DNA from 2 places in the Paenibacillus sp. ov031 genome. Region 2 is predicted to be linked to the other one. Evidence: a T-box and tRNA genes for the amino acid it is inferred to sense, from the RefSeq annotation. Region 2 holds a T-box; the other holds one or more tRNA genes.

Region 1 (11,785 bases), on a different contig from region 2:
GACTGCACAGGGTTAACAGCAACGGGCAGAATTGATGGAAAGGATGAAACAAGTGCATTAGTTGCATTAGGTGCATTCTCTGAGTCGGATGGTGCCAGTGAGGGGGAAGCGGACGATATGTTTTCCGAGTCAGAGTCAGGTGAAGTTCGGGATACGTTCCAAGTGGATAAGAAATTCCTGTCGCTTCGATGCTGACGAACATATTGTTTGGGTGAAAACCCCGTCATCTGGCTGAATCGCCGATTGAAATAGTACTCATCGCTGAACCCTACGCTGCGAGCGATCTCACGTAAAGGATCATCTGTGCGCATCAGCAGAGTCTTGGCCTGTTCGATTCGTAAGCGGGTAATATAGTCCAGCGGCTTATATCCCGTTATGCTCTGGAATCGTGAACTATATTGTGAGCGTCCCATACTGGCCTGAGTTGCAAGCTGTTCAACTGTAATTGATTCTGTGTAATGCCGCCCAATGTATTGAATGGTGGCGCGCACCGATTCGTCTGGATGAGTACTTTTGCGAACAGTTTGAGCATTTTCCAGCAGAAGCACGATCATTTCCTGTAAAATAATCTGTTGTCTGAACTGTTGCATCTCATCTGATGCGTTTTCCCCAAATCCAACATGTTGTTCAAGCAAATGAACATATTGAGAGAACGGACGAATAGGTATAGGCTGTCCGTAAGGAAAAAGACGGTCCAAGGCAGATGCCGGTTCCTTGCTACCTCTGGCAAACACGTCAAAAGAGATATAGATTCCGTCTAACTGTCCATCACCGGTTAATTGAATCTGACTCTGGGGATGCAGGAGCATGGTGGTTCCTTTTTTGACGGGTACAGGGATGTCCTGTACATATAAAGTTCCTTTTCCCGAAGTAAACGAGAGCAGGGAATGCTTTTCAAGAACGGAGGAGATGCTCGGTGTCAGCAGTTTGCTGAGCAAATGGGATCGCGAGTTGGCATAGGATAGGGACAGAAGATCCGGAGTATTCTGGGTAGGTCGTCTCAACACGGAATCCTCTTTTCATAGCATATTTATTGAGAATAGTTATCAATTATAGTTGATTGTATATAAAGGAGCACTTTTTTTCAATGGCAAATAACCGGAGGCTCCTGTGTGTCAGGAACTGCACCGGTCATGAGTGGAGGGCAGTAGCCCTACAGATAATGCTTCTCTAGCAAAATGGTTTATCCTGAAGATCCTAACGCTTCTTGAATTGATGTGTTATTTTCCTAGTATGGAAGGCAGTTCGTCCATCAGTCGTTCTTTGGTAATCGGATCATCAAAGTTCCACTTGGTATTAAGATAGTAGACTTTATTGTTTTTAACAGCCGGGATGGACTTCCAGATGTCGGTCGTCATGATGGAGTCACTGTTATTTCGCTCTTCCTCTGATAGATCCGTGAGGACAAACAAGTATTCACCTGCATATTCCGGCAGCAGCTCGCTGGAGATGTTGGCAAAACGTTCATTTTTATCAATCAAGGATTCTTTAACTTTGGGAGCAGGGGTGAATTGCAATGTATCATACACAGTTTCGGCAAGTGCGCTGTTGCCCATCACGTACATATCTTTGCCAAGCTGGAGAAAGACGGATGCGGTTACACCTGTGGGCAAATCAAGCTGATTTCGTACTTGCTCGGATTGCTCTGCATAGGTTTTAATCCATTCCTCGGCTGCTTGCTCTTTCCCTAGAATGTCACCGAAGACTTTCACACGTTCATTGGTTGATAGACGGTCATAGGTTACTGTCGGAGCAATCTTCGATAACAAAGTATATTGGTTCTCTTCATAATAACTGCCGCCAGCATCCAGCAGGATCAGATCAGGACTTAATGAAGTGATTTTCTCCAGATCGCCTTGCAAGTCGCCTACATCTTCAATCCCATCCAGCAATTCGGGATAAGCGATCTGATCACCAATGATGCCTAGGGCTGCACCTACTGGTTTAACATCCAGGGCAAGCAAATCTCCCAGATCACTGCCTGTGAAAATAATACGTTTCGCGTTGACCGGAATCTCTACCGTGTGGCCCAGGGAGTCGGTGTAACTCTTGGTTTCACTTTGTTCGGACTGCGCTCGAGTTGAGGTGGTCGATTCACCTGATTCTGCTTCAGCGGTCGTAGTGGGTGGTTCTGCTTTGCTGCCACAGGCAGATAGCAGTGCACCAATCAGGGTAATCATGAGTATAAGGGTACCGAGCTTACGTGTTGCGTTCATCGTTATGGTTCCTCCCGCATAGGTTACTTATTAGATAATGATAATCATTATCAATTTAGTTCGAATGTGATCAGTTTATCGAAAGCGGGTTGGCAGTACAATGGACAAACAGGCGGAAATCCTTTGTACAAAAATAAAACGATTCTAAGTGGAGGAGGCGAACGTTATGAACATTATGCTGGAAATTCTCATGACTTGGCTCATATTGATTTTGATTCTAACCATCTTGGTGCAAGGTATTAGAAAGAATTCGAAGGAAGGAGCCAAATCCGTCTTCAGACGTTGGGGAGGACTATTGATTGGATTATTTGTTGTAGGGACTGTACCTTTGGGCTTTGCGATGTATACAGAGTGGGGTGTAGAGCGGCTGGATGCCAACATTGGATTGGGACTGGCTTTGTTTTTTACCTGGGCATACTGTGCCCTCTTGTTATGCGTGGCATTAGTGATCTGGGGGAGGTACTGGTACAAGCAATACGGGAAGAAGTGATTTTGTTGCCCGCATGATTATGATAAACGTATGTTTGCATGCAACAATCAGCATATATTGAACGTTGAAGGTAGAAATAGGTGTTAATAAAGGGGGATTTACATATGTCCCATCTTCGTCGAGTTCTGATATCGCTCTCAATCCTGATCGTATGCCTTACTGGATGTTCAGGACATATCGATTGTAATTCAGTTCAAACTCAAGCGAATACACCAAGTGAAGATGGATTCACTGGTTATGTGGTTGCCCGCGAAGGCAATTCCATTCTAGTGGTTGATCCTGCATATGAAGACTTCGGTGCGAACAAAGGAGAAAGTCGGTATTATCCGGCAAAATGGTTCTCCAATGCGCCTAATCCGCAGATCGGCTCCTATGTTGAGAATCTGGACGGATGGCAGCCCGGAAAATCAGCCCTATCCCGGTCAGGCCAGAGCGGAAACGATTGCTGTATCCTGTCCGGCCACCCCAGATGGTGCTCATATGAGTGAGGCGGATGCCATCCGGGCTGGATTGTACTCATCAGACGGAGAGCAAGTACGTATTCCTGTAATTGAGAATGTCGATTTTAATGAGGATATAGGAACATGGACCATTCGTATGCGAGATGCAATGTCAACGTCGGATACTCAGGATCCAATAGAAGTAAAAGTAGAAGACATTGAGCCATTAGGGGAGCAGGAGTAAGGATGTAGGATTTCAATGTTGGATGAAAAGAGGAGATAGGTCTGAATGTTAGAGAATGGCTTCCCCGCGACAAGTCTGATTTTGAAGCGGTGCGTAAGTTAAGTGAATTAGGTAATGAAGAGTTGCGAGATATCATTCCTGAGCTTACGGAGTGGTTGCAGGATGGGAATTGGCCCATTTTCAGATCCGTAGAAGATTTACTTTTAAGATTTGGAGAAGAACTTATTCCTCATATTCAAAATGTATTTAAAATAAGAGACTCTACATGGGAATATTTTATGCTGACGGGACTAATTAGTAGATTGCCTTCTAAATATTTGATTATGTTAAAGGGCGATTTAGAAAGAATATTAGAAAATCCTACGGAGGATGAGATGCTTGAGAAATTGGATGAGGTTATAATACCATTGCTGAATAAAATACAATAACAAGCAGTTCAGTGATTCAGGAAAGTTCATATTGAGGAGCAGCCCTTAACAACCTTGAACGGCTTAATGCCTTTCAGGGTTGTTTTTTTGTCAAAAACAGATCCGTACTTTAAAGTACAAGTCATAGCTACATATAACATGAGTGATATTTTTTCTGAGTTGAACTGACGATCTACATGTATTTAATTTGGAAGCCACAAAATAAAGAACGTATGTTTTACAAATGAATTGACTTTTTGTCCTGACAATAATACATTAATGTCAGGACAAAAAAAGAGGTGAAGCGATGTCCTCCAAAAAGATGGGGCGTCCTAAATCTGACAAACCCAAAAGCAAGACGATCGAGATACGTGTCGATGATGAAATTATGAACAAGCTCGATGCTTCGGCTGAGAAGCTGAATACGAACCGATCAGACATCGTTCGCAAAGGGATTGAGAAGATTTACGACGAACTCCAAAAATAAAAAAAAGAAAGCAGCGTTCGTCCCACGAAGAACAGCGCTGCTTCCTATCCCGCAATCACTATCAATGAGCTGACTGCATAAATATCCTACCATGTGCAGAACGCTCATTCAAGTCGATGCGAATCCATTTCTGGGAGGATGCACATGAATTCAATTCTGGAAGCACTTTATAGCGGGCGACTTCGCCCGGATGAGACGATGATGCCGACACATCCTGAATACCAATTATTAGGGCGGCAAATTGCGTCTCTGACGGAACAATGGAAGAATCGATTGAGCGAGGGAGAATTCCGTGAGCTAGAACAGTTGTTTGACTTGTGTGGTCAATGTGATGGTATGCATAGCGAAGCTGCATTTGTTCAGGGATTTCGACTGGGGGCCAACATGCTGATCGAAGTGATGAGTCATGAGTCAACGTGAGTCCTGCAAATTGTAGTGTAGGAATGATTTGATGATGTAGAAGTTTATTGAAAAAAGAAGGTGTGATTTTGATTTTGTATCAAGGAAAGTCAAGAAAATTCATCATTGTATTGTTATCGTTGTATACTTGTTTAACATTGTATTTCTTATTCCTGGGCTTCGATAGAAGCTCGGCCAGTCCTGATCAGGGCTGGCGATACAGCTTCACCCCTGAAGGAATTCCTTTACATTTTCCAATGGGGAGAGATTTTAAGATATGGTTTTTTGAAATGGGGAACTTTGTAGCATTCATCCCCTTCGGGATGGTCATTCCGCTCCTCTTTCGCTGTGGGTTTATTCGCTTTATCAGCATATTCATTCTCTGCATTACGATGTTAGAGACAGTGCAAATGATCTCCCGTTTAGGTGCGTTTGATATAGACGATATCCTGATTAATACTTTAGGGGCTGCCGTTGGATATGGAGCACAGCGGATAGTAAAGCATCATCGGAATACATTAAAAGGACTTATTCGAATCTTCCTGACAGCGATTATTTTTTCAATAGGTACGATCACTGTTGTTGGCGGCCTCAATCATTATTTAGATAACGTTGACGGAAAAAGTGTTGCACTGAATGAACTTGTTTCGAGCGATGGGGCTGTAGTATGGGATGAAGAACTCTCCAGTTTTACAGTAGGACAAACAAATGTCGAGCCTCAAATCAATCTGTACAGTAGAGAAAAACAAAAAACGAATGAGTTTTCATATCTCTTAAATAAAAAATACAAAAATATGAAAGGTTATTTCGCTATACCGGACGATGTTGTCCGAAGAACAAGCCATGAGACTATTACAATAAGCTTTATCGCCGATGGCACAGAAATTTATTCCTTGGTTGTATCAGCAAACAGCGGGGAGAACCATCCTGACTCTTTTCAAACTCCGTTAAAGGGAGTTAATGAACTGACTATAAAAGTAATAACCGATGGTTCAAATCCGGTGACCAATATAGTGATGTGGGACATTGCATTGACAGAGCCAAACACAGGGCAAAAGTTCATCAACAGCATTAAATCCATGTTTTAATATATCAATAATAGCCCTCGATCCTGCCACTGAAGCAGCAAGATCCGAGGGCTTAATCCATTTTCATGCCATATCAACAACAACTAATACATCCACTACAACAAAGCTTTCTTAATCCGCAATATTTCCCGCCATCTTCAGACGACGTGCAATTTCCTGGAAGTCTTCCTGCGAAATACCTGGTGCGAATTCTTCTTCCACCGCAGGAGCTTCAGGAATCGGATACCCTTCAGGTACGCCTTGAATGACTTCCAGCGGTTGTCCATCTTCGGGGTGTGTTCCTTTCCAGATCTGACTGATTGCAGTAAAGTCTTTATCACTATAGGTATACAGCTTAGTGTGTAGGCCCTTTTCTTCGTATTTCCAAGCCTCGTTAAAGGATTTGTTGCTCAAGGAGGGAATTGGCACCAATTTGGTTACATTCACTCCGGTTGCGATTTCAAGCGCTTTAGCATAAGCGACCACATGCACACCGCCGCGTACCAGCAAATAGCCAACAACTGCCCGGGCTGCGGGGTGATCGGTCATTTCATAAACTTTCATTTTATGTGTACGTGCTCCGCATTCAAGAAAAAAGTTATGCAGCAGATCTTCGACCAGATTTCCACTGTTAAAAACATGGGCGCCTGTCCATGGATTGCCCATGGAGTCGAAAGGCATTGCTCCCTGTGCGCCAGCCAGGAAATGATAGGATAGACGCGCATCCTTCACGGAACCAAGTGGTGTATCGTCAGGCTCTTTGTAATCAGTGGAACCTCTGAGGCATTTGTTAATGCCATGAGACACAAGCTCTACATGACCCAATTCTTCGGCGGTGATACTCATCACCAGATCGTAGAAGGGTTTCAATTTTTCTTTGGAGCGAAAATTAAAGGATTGATAGAGGTAGTTGTTCAACGTTGACATCTCTCCGAATTTACCACCCAGCAATTCTTGTATCGCTGCCGCTGCATTCGGGTCCGGTCTCTCGACATTAGGGATTTCAATTGCGATTTCATCCATACGTTTGAACATTCGGTGTAACCTCCTCGAAATGATTGTTCAGAATAATGAATTGATTCTGTCATGGCCTATTACACGTTTATCGAATACGCTAAACCCATAATTTTGCAATTGAGGCTTAAGGCGTATGTAGTTAAGTCTACATTTGTTATTTCCAATCCCGTGTTATTTATGTACAATCAGGACGAATGAAGTTAAGTATGGTTGTCATTATCTGATTTAAATGAAGGAGAAACTGAGAGTGCGCAAAAGTTGGATTATGGTAGGATGGGGTATCCTGCTGCTTGTCGTTTTTGGATGTAGCGATGTTACGGCAGCATATGCAGATTATCCGAGTGAGTTGGATCAACAAAGAAAAGATGAGCTTATAGAAAAGTACGGTTTGGAAAAGCCGGAAGATCCACCACCGCGTAATCTTTTATTGGAGGATGACTGGGGGATAAGCTTCAAATCACCAATCGAACGGTATAAGATGGCGATCAGTACGATTCAATCGCTCCAGCAACCGATTACGTTTATCCTTCGTCTACTGGTGTAAAATAAACTTCTACAGGGCAGGCTAACGTAAACATTGTCCCGAGGAGTGAATGATATGAGAATGCTCATCGTAGCCCTGATGACGGTGATACTAAGTTTAAGTGGACTAGCAACAAGTTCAGCAACTGCAATTCCGGATTATGCGAAGTGGGGAATCATTGCAGTGAAAGAAACACAAACCAAGTACAACGTGGATATTTTGGATTACAAACACATCGGTCGCACCTCACTAACAGCAGACCAATCCCGTGAACAGTTCAAGTTATGGGTACGTAACAAAGACGGTAAACAATTTGCTGTATTTGTGAATGTTGATTTTAATCCGTCTACCCAGCAGCTGAAAAAAGTACAATTCACGGAATCGGATCGACGTTGAACTGAACATGCACTGCATAGCAAGGCAGGATAGGAACCAGACTTCCCTATGAGAGGGAGTGAGTCTGGTTTTTTTATTTCAAAAAAATCCTTTTTTTAGTTGTTGAATAAAGAACTTATGTTCGCATATAATAATAAAACAAACACATGTTCTTATTGGAGGGATGATTATGCTAGGGAAATATATTGGTCAGATGGTGGAGCTCGTCTACATGGATCGTGCAGGGCATATTACACAGCGGCAGATTCGAATCAACAGTGTACGGGAAGGTAAGATTAGAGCATCCGCAGGGAAAGAAGGGGCACCCCGAACATTTCTTGAACAAGGTATTCTTGCATGGCGTCCCGTACTCCATAAGGAAGGGAAGGAAGAAATATGCTGAATGATTTTGAACGCAAAATTTTGCGTATTATTGTTAATTATGCGGGGCAGCGTCGTCGAGTACCACGAATGGATGAGCTGGAGAATAAGACGGGCAGAACCAAGGCGTTCATTCATGAGTCACTGCTGGAGCTTGAGCGCAGGCAGCATATTGTGTGGGAGAACAAGTCTACGCTGGAAGGCATACTAATTCTGCAAGCATGGGAGCAGGAATCACAGCCCATTCGCAAAAGCCAGCCTGCTGGCGATGCCGTGAAATATTTTACCGAATATTAAAACGTAAAAAACGCCAACCCGGAATGCCGGATTGGCGCCATGTTAATCAGCATACATCTATTAGAAGATAGGAAGTTGATCAAGGTTATTGGTTGGGTCGCCGTCTGCGTCACCGCGAATGTACATTTCGCCGTCTTTGCCTTTAAAGACATTCACACCTGCAATTGATCCTGCTTTTACTTCTGCCAGTGCTTGTTGGTAATCCAGCACACGTCCGGATGAAGTTTGAAACGCCGTCAGATCGCCGTCACCATTTTTTTGTACTGCTGTGAAGCTTTCGCGTGTCGTTTGATCCATGATGTCACACTCTCCTTATCTGACCAAATAGGAATCTGGTTACCTCTTTAGCCTGTCCGGATCAAAAAAAAGTATGCACAACATAGCTTCATATCGCACGCTGAGGTTATTTACAGGCTCTTTTGCATACGAACGTGCAGAATATCTGCATCATAAAAAGGCTCTTCCGAGATCACTTCATATCCGAGCTTCTCATAGAACTTCTGCGCCTGGCATTGTGCGTCCAAAACAGAGTAGGCCAATCCCAATTCGCGTGCTCGTTCTTCCATGGCTAACAGAAGCACACGTCCGTAACCGAACGAACGATGAGATTTGAGTACAGCGATACGCTGCATTTTGGCGGTATCCTTGGTGTAATAGATCAGACGCCCTGTGGCTACAGCCTGTCCATCTTTACTCAACAATACGTGATGCACATCAGGACTGATGATATCATATTGATCGATCTCAATGTCAGCAGGCACCTGCTGCTCGATTACAAAAACATGATTGCGAATATCCAATGCTTCCTGGAGTTGTTCTTCAGTCGTTACATAACTAATCTCAGCTGCCAATTCCATACCTTCTTTCTGCTCTACGCTATCAGACTGAATTATACAAAAAAATGCTTTTCCTGTATAGTTAAGACTGGAACATACTGGGAGAGGAGGGGCGCACCATGGGTATGGCAGGAGTGATGGCAATCACCCTTTTGATGGCGGCAGGAATGATTGCTTTGTTGTATTATGTGACTAAGAAGGCGTACTCCAAAAAGTGGGACGAAGACGAGTGAAATGCAATTTGATGTTCCTCAGGGTAAGACTTCAACATTGCCTTGTGGGGAGTAAACGTCATGCACAACAGACTTGGAATACACATCCAGCCAAACGGGCAGATCATCATTCACCTCATGGGGCTCTTTTAACTGTTGGAATTGTACTGTATGTTCATCCCGTTCCAAACTACAACCGACAGAAACGTATATTAATGCAACAAGCGCAATCAAACAGGCTAAGTTTTTGGCTATGATAAATAAACGCAGCTTACGTTCTTTCATGTTCCTCATATGGAAGTCACCTCGTCATCAAAATGGTAATCATTCCTTTATTGTGCACCAATTCAAATAAAATATTACCAATATAACGATTGACAATGAACACGGTTACTTGGTATGATACTGTTACTCGATTGGAAAACAATCAGATATCATGATCTGTTAGCTCAGCTGGGAGAGCACTATCTTGACAGGGTAGGGGTCAGTGGTTCGAGCCCACTACAGATCATACGCGAGAAGCCTTGCAGAGCAAGGCTTCTTTTCCTTATAGAAGAAACTACACTATAATTTTGTGTTCATTAAAGAGAAATGGTCAATTTTTGGTCAAGATCATGTTATTTTGCTAAGTATCTCGTTAATTAAATTGCTTTCTACAAGTTCTGTTATTGATTATCGTTAAAAAAATGCCAACGTCACATTAACTGTGAGTTGGTATTTTTTACGTTAACCGAAAAGAACAGTGTTTAACTTTTCAGCTGTTTCTTTTGCATGCGTATGTCGCATTCCGTGAAATTTAATTATTGGAATGTTCCAACAGAAACCAAAAGTATTTAATCACTTGGCAGAAATAATTATAAATCGACTATTTGCCGTCAAAAGCCTCCATAATGAGAAAATAACTGCTTATGATGCAGCGATCCAGCACCGGCAGAATTAAAATGAACAATTGCAGAATACCGGCGTTCTGATTATATATATAAAGTTTTCTCACTGTGTAACATTCCCTGATTGTAAGTGTTCATTTATATATAGGGAAATTAAAATTACAAACAAAGTTTTTCTCAAGTAAAGATCAGGGTGCATTTTCAAGCAGACCAAAAATAACTTGAATAAAACAACACTAATCATTCAACTTTAGGAGGATATTCTTATGAGAACGAAATCACTAAAATTAATTACAGTTGGTGTGATTTTTGCTTTAGGGATTGGAATAGGTGTCTATGGATGGGGAGCTGCATCTGCTAATACTAGTCCCTCTGAAGATCAAATGGAAATCAATGATAAAGGTGAAACATATGGTTCATTTGTTTATCATGATGGAAAAGAAATAGATTTAGTTAAGGCTATAGGTGTAAACGGAACGGAAGGTTACATCAAGACTTCAGATATGAATCAAGATTTGCCACAAACTCCCGAAGAAGCAATTCAGAGTATGAATGAACTAAAAGTCGATAAGTATATAAACTTGTACGATAGCAACGAGAATATTATCGGAAAATTTTTACTTGAGAGTTCAGAAGATTAAAACTAAACTACACTACTCCCCCAAAAGATGCTCTCCATAATGATTGCGAGCACTTTAAAATTCCAACAAGTAAATTCAGTTCACGTACTGCTCCACTTGTAGTATTCTACTGAGAATATACATAAAGCTTGCAGCAGTTTGACTAATTCTTCTGCAAATCAGCAAGATTCTGTCTACCCCAATCGCAGAGAATCTCCAGCACGGGCATCAGCGTTAATCCTTCACGAGACAAAGAGTATTCTACTTTTGGCGGTAATTGTGGGTACTCTGTACGGATGATTAATTGGTCGGCTTCTAGTTCCTTCAGTTGAGAGCTTAGCATTTTATGCGTAATTCCATCCAAAGCTCTTTTCAGTTCTCCATATCGCAATGTTTCTTTTTTCCATAACCAAAATAAGATATGCATTTTCCATTTTCCACCGATCAACGACATGGCATGTGAAAATGGTTTAACGTTTACTTCCTCAGCAATTTCCATATTCCACTCTCCTTTTAGTTAGTATCTACCTTTTAAGTGCATACTATACTCTTTTTTCACCCTACTATACAATAACTCATGAAACAGAGACAAGGGTGGACATGCCTAATAAAAGGAGAGAATATATATGGAAAATAGTAATCGTAATTTCTTGCAGCCTTATACATTTGCGAATGGTTTTACGTTGAAAAATAGAGTGGTCATGGCGCCAATGACAACAATGTCCAGTTTCTTCGATGGTTCCATCACCAATGATGAAGTCGATTATTATGCCGAACGGGCTGGAGGCCCTGGAATGATCATTACAGGTGTTGCGTACGTAACCGATGGGGGAAAAGGCTTCGAAGGTGAGCTCTCCATCGCAAGTGATTCTACAATCAAAGGACTG
Region 2 (11,785 bases):
GCTGGATCGAGAGGGTAGACAGTTGTTCAACCAAAGCAGATCCACTTGCGAAGAATTGCTGCACATCCTCTGCTTTTCCGCCAAATACTGCCGGGTTCACTTCTGGGTTGACGATTTCCTTGACGTACAGCTCCACACCTTCGGCCTTAAGCCTTGAGCTGAGCAGCTTGGCCTCCTCACGGTCAGCCGAAATGCCAGCATACACCCGATTACCATCCTCCGGGTCGGAGCCTGCGGCAATGCCTGCCTGGGACAGTTCCACCTTCGCCTGTTCAGCGCGTTCAGGAGAACTGAACACACCATATTGCAGGGCATAATAGCTGCCACCTGTAGTCGTTGCCTGGAGCTGCTGTTCCGAACCTGCCACTCCCTGCTGACCTGTTACGGCCGATACCGCCTGATTGGCAGGGATCTTGCTCCCAGGATCTACGGCACCTTCACGGTTAAAAAAAGAAAGAATTACCATGCCGAAGAGGGCACCGGTTACAAGTGCACCCGTTACTGAACCAATCATTTTCCAGCCCCTTGGGGGACGATTTCGCTTATAAGAGTAGTTTTCACTATCTGCAAGCCAATCATGACCTCCATAATTCTCGTCCGATCTGTTCTCGTCCTCATCTCCCGGATACGCAGTAAGATGATTATAATTATATCCAGGCTCATCGAGTTTCGAATCCTTGTCCGTTCTTTGGTAAGGTTCAGGTACAGTGGAGCCTGTCAGTATCGTCTCTCCCCAGTCACCGGGAATATCCTCTGGTGTCCATGAAGGCGTTGAATTCAACCGCGTTGGTGTTGGCGTTGGACTGTGCGGAATTTCTTCACTCAAAGCTACAAATGTGCTGGATGTGGGTATCCCCTTGTTTTCAGGCTTGTCCGACTCGTTATCCCCAAAGCGAAACGTCATTCTAGCATTGCTCACCCCGTACCCTCTCCTTTGTCCCATTTATAACAGCTATATGCGGAGAGAATTAGAAACATTCCATTTCATGCAAAAAAACCGCCTGCTTCGAAATGAAGTCAGACGGTTTTATGATTGTAATTATTTCAACCCTTTGGCAAGTGTATCGCCAACTTTCCAGATATCACCTGCACCCATCGTGAGCACAAGATCGCCTGGCTGAAGACGGTTCTGCAGATCTGCAACAACTTCTTCCTTTGTCGGAAGATAACGCGCAGAAGCATTACTGTTTTGAACAATGAGTTCAACCAGCCTAGCCGAGTGAACACCTTCAATCTGTTTTTCGCCCGCAGGGGAATAGATATCGGTAATGAGAACCTCATCTGCTTCTGCAAAGGCACGACTGAACGCATCAAGCAGGAAGAACGTACGTGTGTAACGCTGTGGTTGGAATACCGCAATGATACGTTTCCCTGTTGCTTTGGCCGCACTGATTGTAGCCTCAATCTCGGTCGGGTGATGAGCATAATCATCAATAATCAGCATATCACGCGCCTCACCCAGCACCTGGAATCTGCGTTTCGCTCCATGGAACTGGATAATGGCGGCTGTAATTTTCTCAAATGGAATACCTGCTTCCAGACAGGTAATAACCGTAGCCATCGCATTATAAACGTTATGTTTACCTGGAACTGACAACTCCACCTTACCCAACACATTGCCCTGATGGCTCATCGTAAAGGAAATTCGGCGGTCGCCAAGCACGATATCTGATGCTGTATAATCAGCAGCATAATCAATGCCGTATGTGGTCACCCGTGATTTCAGCTCCGGTAAAATGGCTTGAACATTCTCGTCGTCAGCACATACAATGGCCGTGCCTTCTGGACGAATCTGACTCAGGAACTGCACATAAGCCTTTTTGAGTTCTTCAAAATCACTGTTGTAGTTCTCAAGGTGATCCGCTTCAATATTAGTCACAATACCGAGCCAAGGGTGATACTGCAAAAATGAACCGTCGCTCTCGTCCGCCTCTGCAACAACCCAGTCGCCTTGGCCTGCCTTGGCGTTGGTCCCCACGTTCATGATTTCCCCGCCAATGATGTATGTCGGGTCTGTATCACATTTATCCATAACGAGTGCAATCATGGATGACGTAGTTGTTTTGCCATGAGCCCCGGCTACAGCCACACCTTTGCGCTCGTTCAGCAAACGTGCGAGCATCTGGGCGCGATGCAGAATCGGGATGTTCAGCTTTTCAGCTGCCACCCGTTCCACATTATCAGCTGGAGCTGCCGTGGAGTAGACAACCAGGTCTGCCCCGTTTACATGCTCTGCCGTATGTCCGATATATATTTTCGCTCCCTTGGCTGCCAGCTTCTCGGTCAACTCCTGTGAAGCGACATCCGATCCGGTAACGGTGTATCCCATCTCAAGCATAACTCTCGCGATGGCACTCATGCCATATCCGCCAATCCCTATAAAATGAACGTGTTCCGATGTATTTAACAAAACTTTCACCAACCTTTTTCAGAATCGGTTTGATGCAAAAGGGCTGCCCGCACATCTGCAATCAGGTACAATGTGCCGGACACCACCCCCAGATCTTCCGCTTCCGTCCGTGACTTCAATAGATCAAGTGCCTTTACCCATTCGGGCTCGACGATGATTTCCAGTTCCGGTTTCGCAATGGCGGGACGTACCCGTTCGACGATCTGCAGCAATTCGGCTGCATCCATTTTGCGTCGGAAATCTGGCTCGGTCAGGATCAGCGTATCCACTAGTGGCAGTATATGCTGCAAATACGCTTCGTGATGCTTATTCGCCAGCATGCCCATCATCAAAATTAACTTGTTGTGAGGATATACGTCGATAATGCTCTTGGCCAGCGATTCGGCCCCCTCCGGATTATGCGCTCCATCCAGAACAATGCGGGGCTGATCAACCACCTTCTCGAACCGTCCTGCCCAGAAGGCATGTTCCAGTCCAAGTGCAATATCTTCATCATCCAGCATAAATGCCATGTATTGGCGAAGCAACTCTAGTACCATAAGTGCGCCCGCTGCATTGTCGCATTGATGTACGCCCTGCATGCGAATACGAGCGTCCAGATCACGGAACGGTCCTGTAAAATGAAAAGATTGTCCGTTCTCATCACTGTCCAGTCTATGATAGGAGAAACGATCTCCCGCCAGATACACGGTTGAACGCAGCCGCTCTGCCGTCTCCTGGATCACCTTCACAGCCTCTGGCTGCGTGGCACAGGTAACAACGGGTACCCCCGCCTTAATAATACCCGCCTTCTCTCCAGCAATCGCCTCAATCGTATCTCCCAGTACATCCGTATGGTCCATACCGATATTGGTAATGACCGATACCACGGGTGTAACAATATTCGTTACGTCCATCCTTCCCCCGAGCCCTGTCTCCCATACTACAATGTCAGGGTAGCACTCTTCCGCATAATACAGAAGGGCGATTGCTGTAGATACCTCAAACATCGTAGGTGATCCAAAGGGAGTTGAAGCCATCTCTTGAACCAATGGATACAGGCGGTTTGAGATTTTGAGCAAAGTTTCTTCCGGGATATCCTTACCGTTGTACTGAAAACGGTTTGTGAATTTGGTGATATAAGGGGACGTAAACGTTCCAACATCATATCCCGCCTGAAGAAGCACTGACGTCAAAAAAGCGCAAGTCGAACCTTTGCCGTTCGTTCCCGCGACATGAATAAATTTGAGACGCTGGTGAGGATTACCCAGCAATGACATCAATCCCTCGATTCGTTCCAATCCAGGTCGGATGCCAAAAGGAATAAGGCCATTGATCCAGTTCACGGCCTCGTCATAGGTAAGTAAAGGAGATGCTACTTCTGTCCCGTTAAGTTCCGTCATATGATTCACCTTTGGTTTGAGTTTGGTTGAAAAAAGCGGCCGGATGGCGCAGAAGCACTCCATCCGACCCGAATATATTAACCTTTCAGTTCCTTGATTCGTGCAATCACCTTATCCCGTTTATCGGAATAATCAGCTTGCTTGGCGCGCTCTTCCTCAATAACCTTGGCAGGAGCCTTGGCAACAAAGCCTTCGTTCGCCAGCTTTTTCTCCACACGGAGTACTTCGCCCTCAAGGTTCTGCAACTCTTTCTCCAGACGAGCCACTTCCTGATCAATATCAATAAGACCCGCCAGCGGCAAGTACAGCTCAGCCCCAGTAATGACTGCAGTCATTGCTTTATCCGGTGAACTCAGATCCAAGCCGCTGTCGAACTCGGACGTATTACAGAAACGTTTGATGTAATGGCTGTTGCGTTCAATGATGCTGGATGTCTCTGCGTTGTTCGCTTTCACCATCAATTCAATTTTCTTGCTCATTGGTACGTTTACTTCTGCACGGATGTTTCGTACTGCACGAATGGTATCCATAAGCAGGTTCATCTCGGCAACCGCTTCTGGGTTCTCCAGTGCAGGGTCATACACAGGCCAGGAAGCCAACGTAATCGTTTCGCCTTCATGCGGCAGATGCTGCCAGATCTCTTCCGAAATGTACGGCATGAACGGATGAATCAGGCGCATAGTCTGATCCAGCACATAAGCAAGAACCGATTGTGTTTTCTTCTTGGCAACCGGATCTTCCCCATAGAAGGACAACTTCGCAAATTCAATATACCAGTCACACAGGTCATCCCAAATAAAGTTATACAGCAAACGGCCTGTTTCTCCAAATTCATATGCTTCGATTAGACGCGTAATATCACGAGAAGTTTCGTTCAGGCGGTGCAAAATCCAGTAATCCGCTGTTCCAAGGTCTCCACTAATATCACGATCTTCATAGGTGAACCCTTCCAGATTCATCAAAGCGAAGCGCGATGCATTCCAGATTTTATTGGCAAAGTTACGAGCCTGTTCAACCCGCTCCCAGCGGAAACGGAGATCCTGACCCGGAGTACTACTTGTAGAGATCATGTAACGCATTGCATCCGCACCATATTTCTCAATCACATCCAACGGATCAACACCATTGCCTAGCGATTTGGACATCTTGCGTCCGTCTGCATCACGAACAAGACCGTGCATCAGCACATCCTTGAACGGAACCTCTTCCGTGAACTCCAGAGCGGTAAAGATCATACGCGCCACCCAGAAATAAATAATGTCATACCCTGTTACGAGTACACTTGTCGGGTAATAACGTTTCAGATCTTCCGTGTCTTCCGGCCAGCCTAAAGTAGAGAACGGCCATAATGCGGAGCTGAACCATGTATCCAGAACATCTTCATCCTGTCTCAGCTTGCGTCCAGCGTATTCTGGCAATGTTGTCGGATCTTCAGCAGATACAATAACTTCTCCAGTCTCCTCGTCGTACCAGGCAGGAATACGATGACCCCACCACAATTGACGAGAGATACACCAGTCACGAACATTCTCGATCCAGTTCAGATACGTTTTCTCAAAACGATCCGGAACAAAATGAACCCCTTCACCGCTTTGTTGCTTCTCAATCGCTTTCTCCGCGAGCGGCTTCATCTCAACAAACCACTGTGTGGACAAATACGGCTCAACAACAGCTCCTGTACGTTCGCTGTGTCCAACCTGATGCGTATGATCCTCGATGTTGATCAATACGCCCTGTTCTTGCAGGTCTGCAACAATCTGCTTACGGCAGTCACTGCGATCCAGTCCCTGATATTTGCCTGCTTCGGCATTCATCGTACCCGTCTCATCCATCACCGTAATCTGTGGCAGATCATGACGAAGGCCCACTTCGAAGTCATTCGGATCATGAGCAGGCGTTATTTTCACGGCGCCGCTTCCGAAATCTTTATCTACGTACTCATCTGCAATAACCGGAATTTCCCGTCCGATAATAGGCAGAACAAGCACCTTGCCAATCATGTCTGCGTAACGCTCATCCTTAGGATGAACTGCAACTGCCGTATCTCCCAACATCGTTTCCGGGCGAGTAGTCGCTACTGTGACATACCCACTTCCGTCTTTGAGCGGATAACGCAGATGGTACAAGTGACCCTGAACTTCTTTATATTCAACCTCGATGTCGGACAGTGCAGTCCGATTCACCGGGTCCCAGTTAATAATTCGTTTGCCTCGATAAATGAGGCCTTTTTCATACAGTTGAACAAACACTTTACGCACAGCCTGGGATAGACCTTCATCCAGTGTAAAACGTTCACGCGAGTAATCGAGCGACAAGCCCATCTTGCCCCATTGCTGACGAATGGTCGTTGCGTATTGCTCTTTCCAGTCCCATACCTTCTCCAAGAACTTTTCGCGTCCCAGATCATAACGAGTCTGACCTTCTTCACGCAATTTCTGCTCTACTTTGGTTTGGGTAGCAATACCTGCATGGTCAGAACCCGGCAGCCACAGTGCATCATAGCCCTGCATCCGCTTGGTACGAATCAGAATGTCCTGCAGTGTGAAATCGAGCGCATGCCCGATATGGAGCATTCCGGTTACGTTCGGGGGTGGGATTACAATCGTATAAGGTTCAGCATCTTTACGCTGGCCTGCTTTGAAATATCCATTTTCCATCCAAGTGGAATACCATTTTTGTTCCGCAGCTTTCGGATCATATGTGGTTGGCATTTCTGTTGCAGCTGAATTTTTTTGTTCAGACATGTGTCATTCCTCCGTTACTTATTCATCATCGCCAAAAAACAAAAAAACCTTTCATCCATCAAAGGACGAAAGGTTAGCTTTCGCGGTACCACCTTTGTTTCACGCAGATAGAAAGGTAGACTACCCCCTCTGAACTTACGTGACACTTCAAGCAGATAACGGCTGCGACCGGCCCATCCTACCTTAGGAATGAATGATACTAAAGTTACTCATCCCTTGTATTCAAACAGGCAACTCCCGGGCGACTTCGATCAGTTGGTTCCTACGGAATTTCCCAGCGCTACAATCCCGCTCTCTGAAAGGTCATACTGTCTACTACTCCCGATCCACGTTGTTCTTCAAAAAACCTAAACACATCATACCCTGCCCGTGCCCGATAGTCAACCTGACAACAGCGGAAAAAGCGCGCTGCAATGCAGGTTGAGGGCTGACAAAGCAAAAACCCGCCATCCTCAAGGGATCACGGGTCGAAATGGTCATTAAACCAGCCTACAGGTTAAGGGATATATAGAATCTGTCCTTCTTCCACAACCTGTTCGGACAAACGATTATACAACTGGAGCTCTCGGGTACTTAACTGATATCGGTCTGCAATGGTATCGAGCGTCTCTTCACGCTGTACAATGCATAACTTCACCTTACGGAACGGGGTCTGATCGACAATGGTGCCGAGAAACAGGTTCTTCCACTCTACATCATCAGGCGGGTATGCTTCTTGCTGCTGGACTCCAGCAAGTGCCTCTTGCTCCCGTTCAGCCTCCGCCTCCCGTGTCACCCTGCCAGAGGATAACAAGGAGGAGATGCCTACGCCCTCTTCCTGTTTGGGTGCGGATTCTCTCTTGCTGCCAAAAGCAACCTTAAGCTCCGGCTTGTCTTCCGTCTCAGCCACAGGTTCAGGGATAAAAGATTCTTTTTCAGCAGGCTCATTCGTCTCCACCGCTTCAAGAGGAGGTGTGTTTTCCTCCGAAATTTCCGGTTCAGATGCTGCGAAGACATCCTGCCAGTTCTCTGACTGCGAACCTGCCGGAACATTTGCAACCGTCTGATCCTCCTGCTTTGGTTCAGATCGGGCAGATTCAAAATGCCATACGTCCGGCGCTGCCTGTTCATCCGAAGGCTGCAGATCCAGTTTGGAATCGGTCTGCTCCGAATTCCTTAGGTTCGTATGTAAGGTCTCGACGGAAGGCTCGGACCAGACAGACGACTCTTCAGCCAGAGGAAGCAAAGGCTCAGATTCAGGGTAAGAAGCCAACCTGTCGGCTGTCTCCGCTAAAAAAGACGAAACGGGAGAAGGCGTATCGGACAACACATCCGCTTGCGCTTCATCCTCCTTGTCCCTCAAGGACGAGGACTCTTCGTTTTCAGCTATTTTGCTTTGCTCCGCATTCCCATCCCCTTGCTGCCAGGATTGAAACGGTTCGGAAGCAGCTTGAAATAGATGTTCCTGCTGTAACTCCTCTTCGCTCCGTTGAAGCAGATACTCCTGAGCAAACACATTGGGATAGCTGCCTATCTGCTCTGTTTCAGCAGAACGGTCGCCCTGCTTAGGGTCGGGCGAATGTACAACGGTAAACTCATCTGCTGACCAGACCTGCGGTTCCTCCACCGGAAAGCCCTCGATACCGCGAAGCGACAATACGCCAGTAATGTTCAGACTTCGGTTGGATAACAAATCGACATCAAAATTTTCGATCTCAATGGAAATATCCTCAAGCGATCTTACCCGGTTCAGGGGTACCGTGATCTCCACCGGAATAAAATGTTTGAGTTCCTCCGAGATCTCGTTCTCTCCCCGATACGCACCTGTTAGCAAAAGATGGCCTCGCAATGTTGCATGATCATCCTGACCTATCACCTGAATGCGGGGATATAACTCAATTTCCTCCAGTTCCTCAATTGCAGGAACTCCCTCTGACAAATGAACGCGCTCATAAATATCGAACCGTAAACCATAAGGTTGATTCAACAAAGGTGGCGTCCTCCTTTCGGCATATGTTCACCATGATCCTTCTCATGGGACTGATCCATGGTCCAAATCCTTCGTTACCCCATCTATATGCCTTGAATGAGATGAGCATGCCACCTTTTGTGTAAACCTTCCCAGTTTATTGGTCCTTGCCTTCCCGTTGTGCCAGTTGTTCAAAATCCTGCGGCCAAGGGTCTGCCACTTCAATTCGTGCACCTGTTAGTGGATGAGCAAAACTCAGTGTCTCACCATGAAGCGCTTGTCGACCAATAGAATCCCTTCTGCCTTCATATAACTCATCTCCAACGAGGGGATGTCCTGCATAACTTAAATGCACCCGAATCTGGTGTGTGCGTCCTGTATCCAGTGTCAGCCGGACAAGGGTCGCCCTATCCCATACCTCCACGATCTCCACGTGAGTTACAGCGTCCTGCCCACCTTCAGAGATACGTCTGCGTTGCTTGTGATGCCTGTCCTTCCCAATCGGAGCATCAATTGTATTCAGCTCCATGGATATCTGACCGCCTGCAATGGCGACGTAATGGCGTCCAATGTCTTTACGGCGCATCGCTTCATCCAGTTTCGCGAGGGCAAAAGCATTTTTGGCATATAAAACAGGTCCAGTTGTGTCCTCGTCCAGACGGTGAACATGGCGTACATTCGTCTGAATTCCATTCATTTCGTAATAAGACGCAACCGCATGATCCAGTGTAATCGCTTGATCCGCCCGGCTCCCATCGGGATGAAGCTTCATTCCGGCCGGTTTATGCACGACCAGACAGAAGTCATCCTCATACAGAACATCGATATCCGCCCAACGCGGTTCAACATCGATCGGCTGAGACGCAAAAAGGGCCAGCCGAAGCCGGTCCCCTGCGAGTTGTATGCCTTGGTTCGTCTTTAGCTGACGCAACATTTTCTCTGGTAACTGAAGCTCAGACAAGAGCCATTGCTCTGCAGCCGTTTGCCTGTCTGAACTGCCTGTCACCGCTTTGCCTGGCATTAGCTCAAGCCATTCCCCACGACGTCTCCAACTTTTAATGGTCATAATGATTGAAGAGCCTTACGGTTTGCCTCGATCGTATCGTCAATATCCTGCTCCGTATGCATGCCAGAAACAAACATGCCTTCGTATTGGGAAGGTGCAACACTTACACCCTGATCAATCATGGCCGCAAAGTAACGACGGAATTGATCGAGATTGCTTTCTTTAGCAATATCATAATTCGTAACCGGAACAGCACTGAAAAATGGACATACCATCGAACCAACACGGTTAATCGTTATGGCTACACCCGTCTCTGCTGCATTCTTCTCAAACCCAGCCTGCAAGCGTGCAGACAGTGTCTCCAGACGATCATAGACCTCCGGTGTCAACAATTTGAGTGTCGTATAACCTGCTACCATAGCCAGTGGATTACCGCTCAGTGTACCTGCCTGATAGATCGGTCCGGTCGGAGCAATCTGTTCCATCAGATCACGTCTGCCGCCATAAGCGCCCACCGGAAGCCCGCCACCGATTACTTTACCCAGACAAGTCAGGTCAGGTGTAACGCCATATCGTCCCTGTGCACAGTTCAACCCTACACGGAAACCGGTCATGACTTCGTCAAAAATGAGCAGACTGCCGTATTGAGACGTCAAATTGCGCAGGCCTTCAAGGAAACCTGAAACGGGTGGCACAACTCCCATATTACCTGCAACAGGTTCCACAATGACGGCGGCCAGTTCTTCACCATAACGTTCAAAAGCAAGCTTCACTGACTCCAGGTCATTGTATGGAACCGTAATCGTATTCATAGCCACACCTTCAGGAACACCAGGGCTGTCAGGCAGACCCAGTGTTGCTACACCAGATCCTGCTTTGATCAGCAAGCTATCGGCATGCCCGTGATATGATCCTTCAAACTTCAAAATTTTACTGCGTCCGGTTACACCACGTGCCAGCCGAATTGCACTCATGGTTGCTTCCGTACCGGAATTCACCATTCGTACGATATCGATCGAAGGCACACGGTCACAGACGAGTTTTGCCATCTCGGTCTCCAGCAGTGTTGGCGCACCAAAGCTTGTTCCTTTAAGGGCTGTCTCACGCAAAGCTTCCACAACGTCAGGATGCGCATGTCCCATAATAAGCGGACCCCAGGATCCCACATAATCAATAAAAACATTGCCATCAATATCATAGATTTTGGAGCCTTCTCCGCGCTCTGCATAGATCGGGGTAAGCCCCACCGATTTGAACGCCCGAACGGGACTGTTCACACCCCCAGGTATGTACTGCTTGGCTTCTTCAAATGCGCTGCGTGAGCGCTCATCATTGCGACGAGTTCCTTGTTGTGCAGTCATGAACATCCTCCTTAATATAAATTTATTTCTCGGCCAACCAGCGTGAAGCGTCTTTTCCGTAGTACGTAATAATCATATCTGCCCCCGCACGTTTCATACTCAGCAGAATTTCCATGGCCACTTTCTTCTCATCAATCCACCCTTGAATCGCCGCTGCCTTCACCATGGCATACTCTCCACTTACGTTGTAAGCAACCAGTGGCAGATCAAAATTGTCCTTGATTGTACGCATGACATCCAGATAGGACAATGAAGGTTTCACCATCAACATATCCGCGCCTTCGAGCACATCGGTTTCGGCTTCACGCAATGCTTCACGCGCGTTTGCCGGGTCCATCTGATACGACTTTCGATCTCCGAATTGTGGCGTGGAATCCGCAGCTTCGCGGAATGGACCATAGAATGCTGAAGCATATTTTACGGAGTAGGACATGATTGGAATGTGACTGAAGCCATTCTCATCCAGTCCGGCACGAATCGCTTGGACAAATCCATCCATCATGTTGGATGGTGCAATGATGTCCGCTCCAGCTTTAGCCTGGGATACCGCTGTTTTCACGAGCAGCTCCAATGATTCGTCATTGAGAACATCTCCGCAAATGTGACCGTCCACTTCCACGGTGTGCACCATGCCACAATGACCATGATCGGTGAATTCGCACAGACAGGTATCAGCAACAACCAGCAGCTCAGGATACAAGGACTTAATCAGCTTCGTTGCTTCCTGTACAATGCCATCTTCAGCAAATCCAGACGAACCAACACTGTCTTTGGTTTCAGGAATACCGAATAAGAGCACAGCCGGAATACCCAGATCGGCAATCTCCTTCACTTCTTCCTGCAGACGATCCAGCGAGAAGCGGAATACGCCCGGCATGGATTTGATTTCGGATTTTACATTTTCACCATAAGTAACATAGATGGGTTGGATAAA

Evidence for each region. The T-box of region 2 lies ahead of BUA17_RS25585 (valine--tRNA ligase). A T-box ahead of a tRNA ligase gene usually reads a tRNA of that ligase, here a tRNA-Val.
Region 1: it encodes a tRNA-Val, which carries the amino acid that the T-box ahead of BUA17_RS25585 (valine--tRNA ligase) is inferred to sense. The anticodon was not compared.

Annotation. Positions count from the first base shown of each region.
Region 1 is NZ_FRDO01000007.1:329,728-341,512, reverse strand. Features, by position in the region: gene BUA17_RS25365 (AraC family transcriptional regulator) at 1-1,004, opposite strand, end outside; gene BUA17_RS25360 (ABC transporter substrate-binding protein) at 1,221-2,216, opposite strand; gene BUA17_RS25355 (hypothetical protein) at 2,383-2,706, shown strand; gene BUA17_RS31000 (hypothetical protein) at 2,811-3,194, shown strand; gene BUA17_RS30995 (hypothetical protein) at 3,187-3,390, shown strand; gene BUA17_RS25345 (DUF5071 domain-containing protein) at 3,426-3,818, shown strand; gene BUA17_RS25340 (ribbon-helix-helix protein, CopG family) at 4,105-4,284, shown strand; gene BUA17_RS25335 (DUF6809 family protein) at 4,429-4,704, shown strand; gene BUA17_RS25330 (VanZ family protein) at 4,752-5,771, shown strand; gene BUA17_RS25325 (manganese catalase family protein) at 5,883-6,785, opposite strand; gene BUA17_RS25320 (hypothetical protein) at 7,015-7,311, shown strand; gene BUA17_RS25315 (DUF3889 domain-containing protein) at 7,366-7,686, shown strand; gene BUA17_RS25310 (hypothetical protein) at 7,856-8,068, shown strand; gene BUA17_RS25305 (hypothetical protein) at 8,062-8,343, shown strand; gene BUA17_RS25300 (DUF3892 domain-containing protein) at 8,404-8,640, opposite strand; gene BUA17_RS25295 (GNAT family N-acetyltransferase) at 8,751-9,194, opposite strand; gene BUA17_RS25290 (hypothetical protein) at 9,431-9,685, opposite strand; tRNA gene BUA17_RS25285 (tRNA-Val) at 9,830-9,902, shown strand; gene BUA17_RS31915 (hypothetical protein) at 10,257-10,385, opposite strand; gene BUA17_RS25280 (hypothetical protein) at 10,545-10,919, shown strand; gene BUA17_RS25275 (winged helix-turn-helix transcriptional regulator) at 11,062-11,397, opposite strand; gene BUA17_RS25270 (NADH-dependent flavin oxidoreductase) at 11,525-11,785, shown strand, end outside.
Region 2 is NZ_FRDO01000008.1:21,719-33,503, forward strand. Features, by position in the region: gene BUA17_RS25570 (SPOR domain-containing protein) at 1-919, opposite strand, end outside; gene murC (UDP-N-acetylmuramate--L-alanine ligase) at 1,040-2,359, opposite strand; gene BUA17_RS25580 (bifunctional folylpolyglutamate synthase/dihydrofolate synthase) at 2,416-3,792, opposite strand; gene BUA17_RS25585 (valine--tRNA ligase) at 3,870-6,536, opposite strand; T-box leader at 6,595-6,874, opposite strand; gene BUA17_RS25590 (LysM peptidoglycan-binding domain-containing protein) at 7,033-8,505, opposite strand; gene BUA17_RS25595 (RluA family pseudouridine synthase) at 8,642-9,550, opposite strand; gene hemL (glutamate-1-semialdehyde 2,1-aminomutase) at 9,547-10,851, opposite strand; gene hemB (porphobilinogen synthase) at 10,874-11,785, opposite strand, start outside.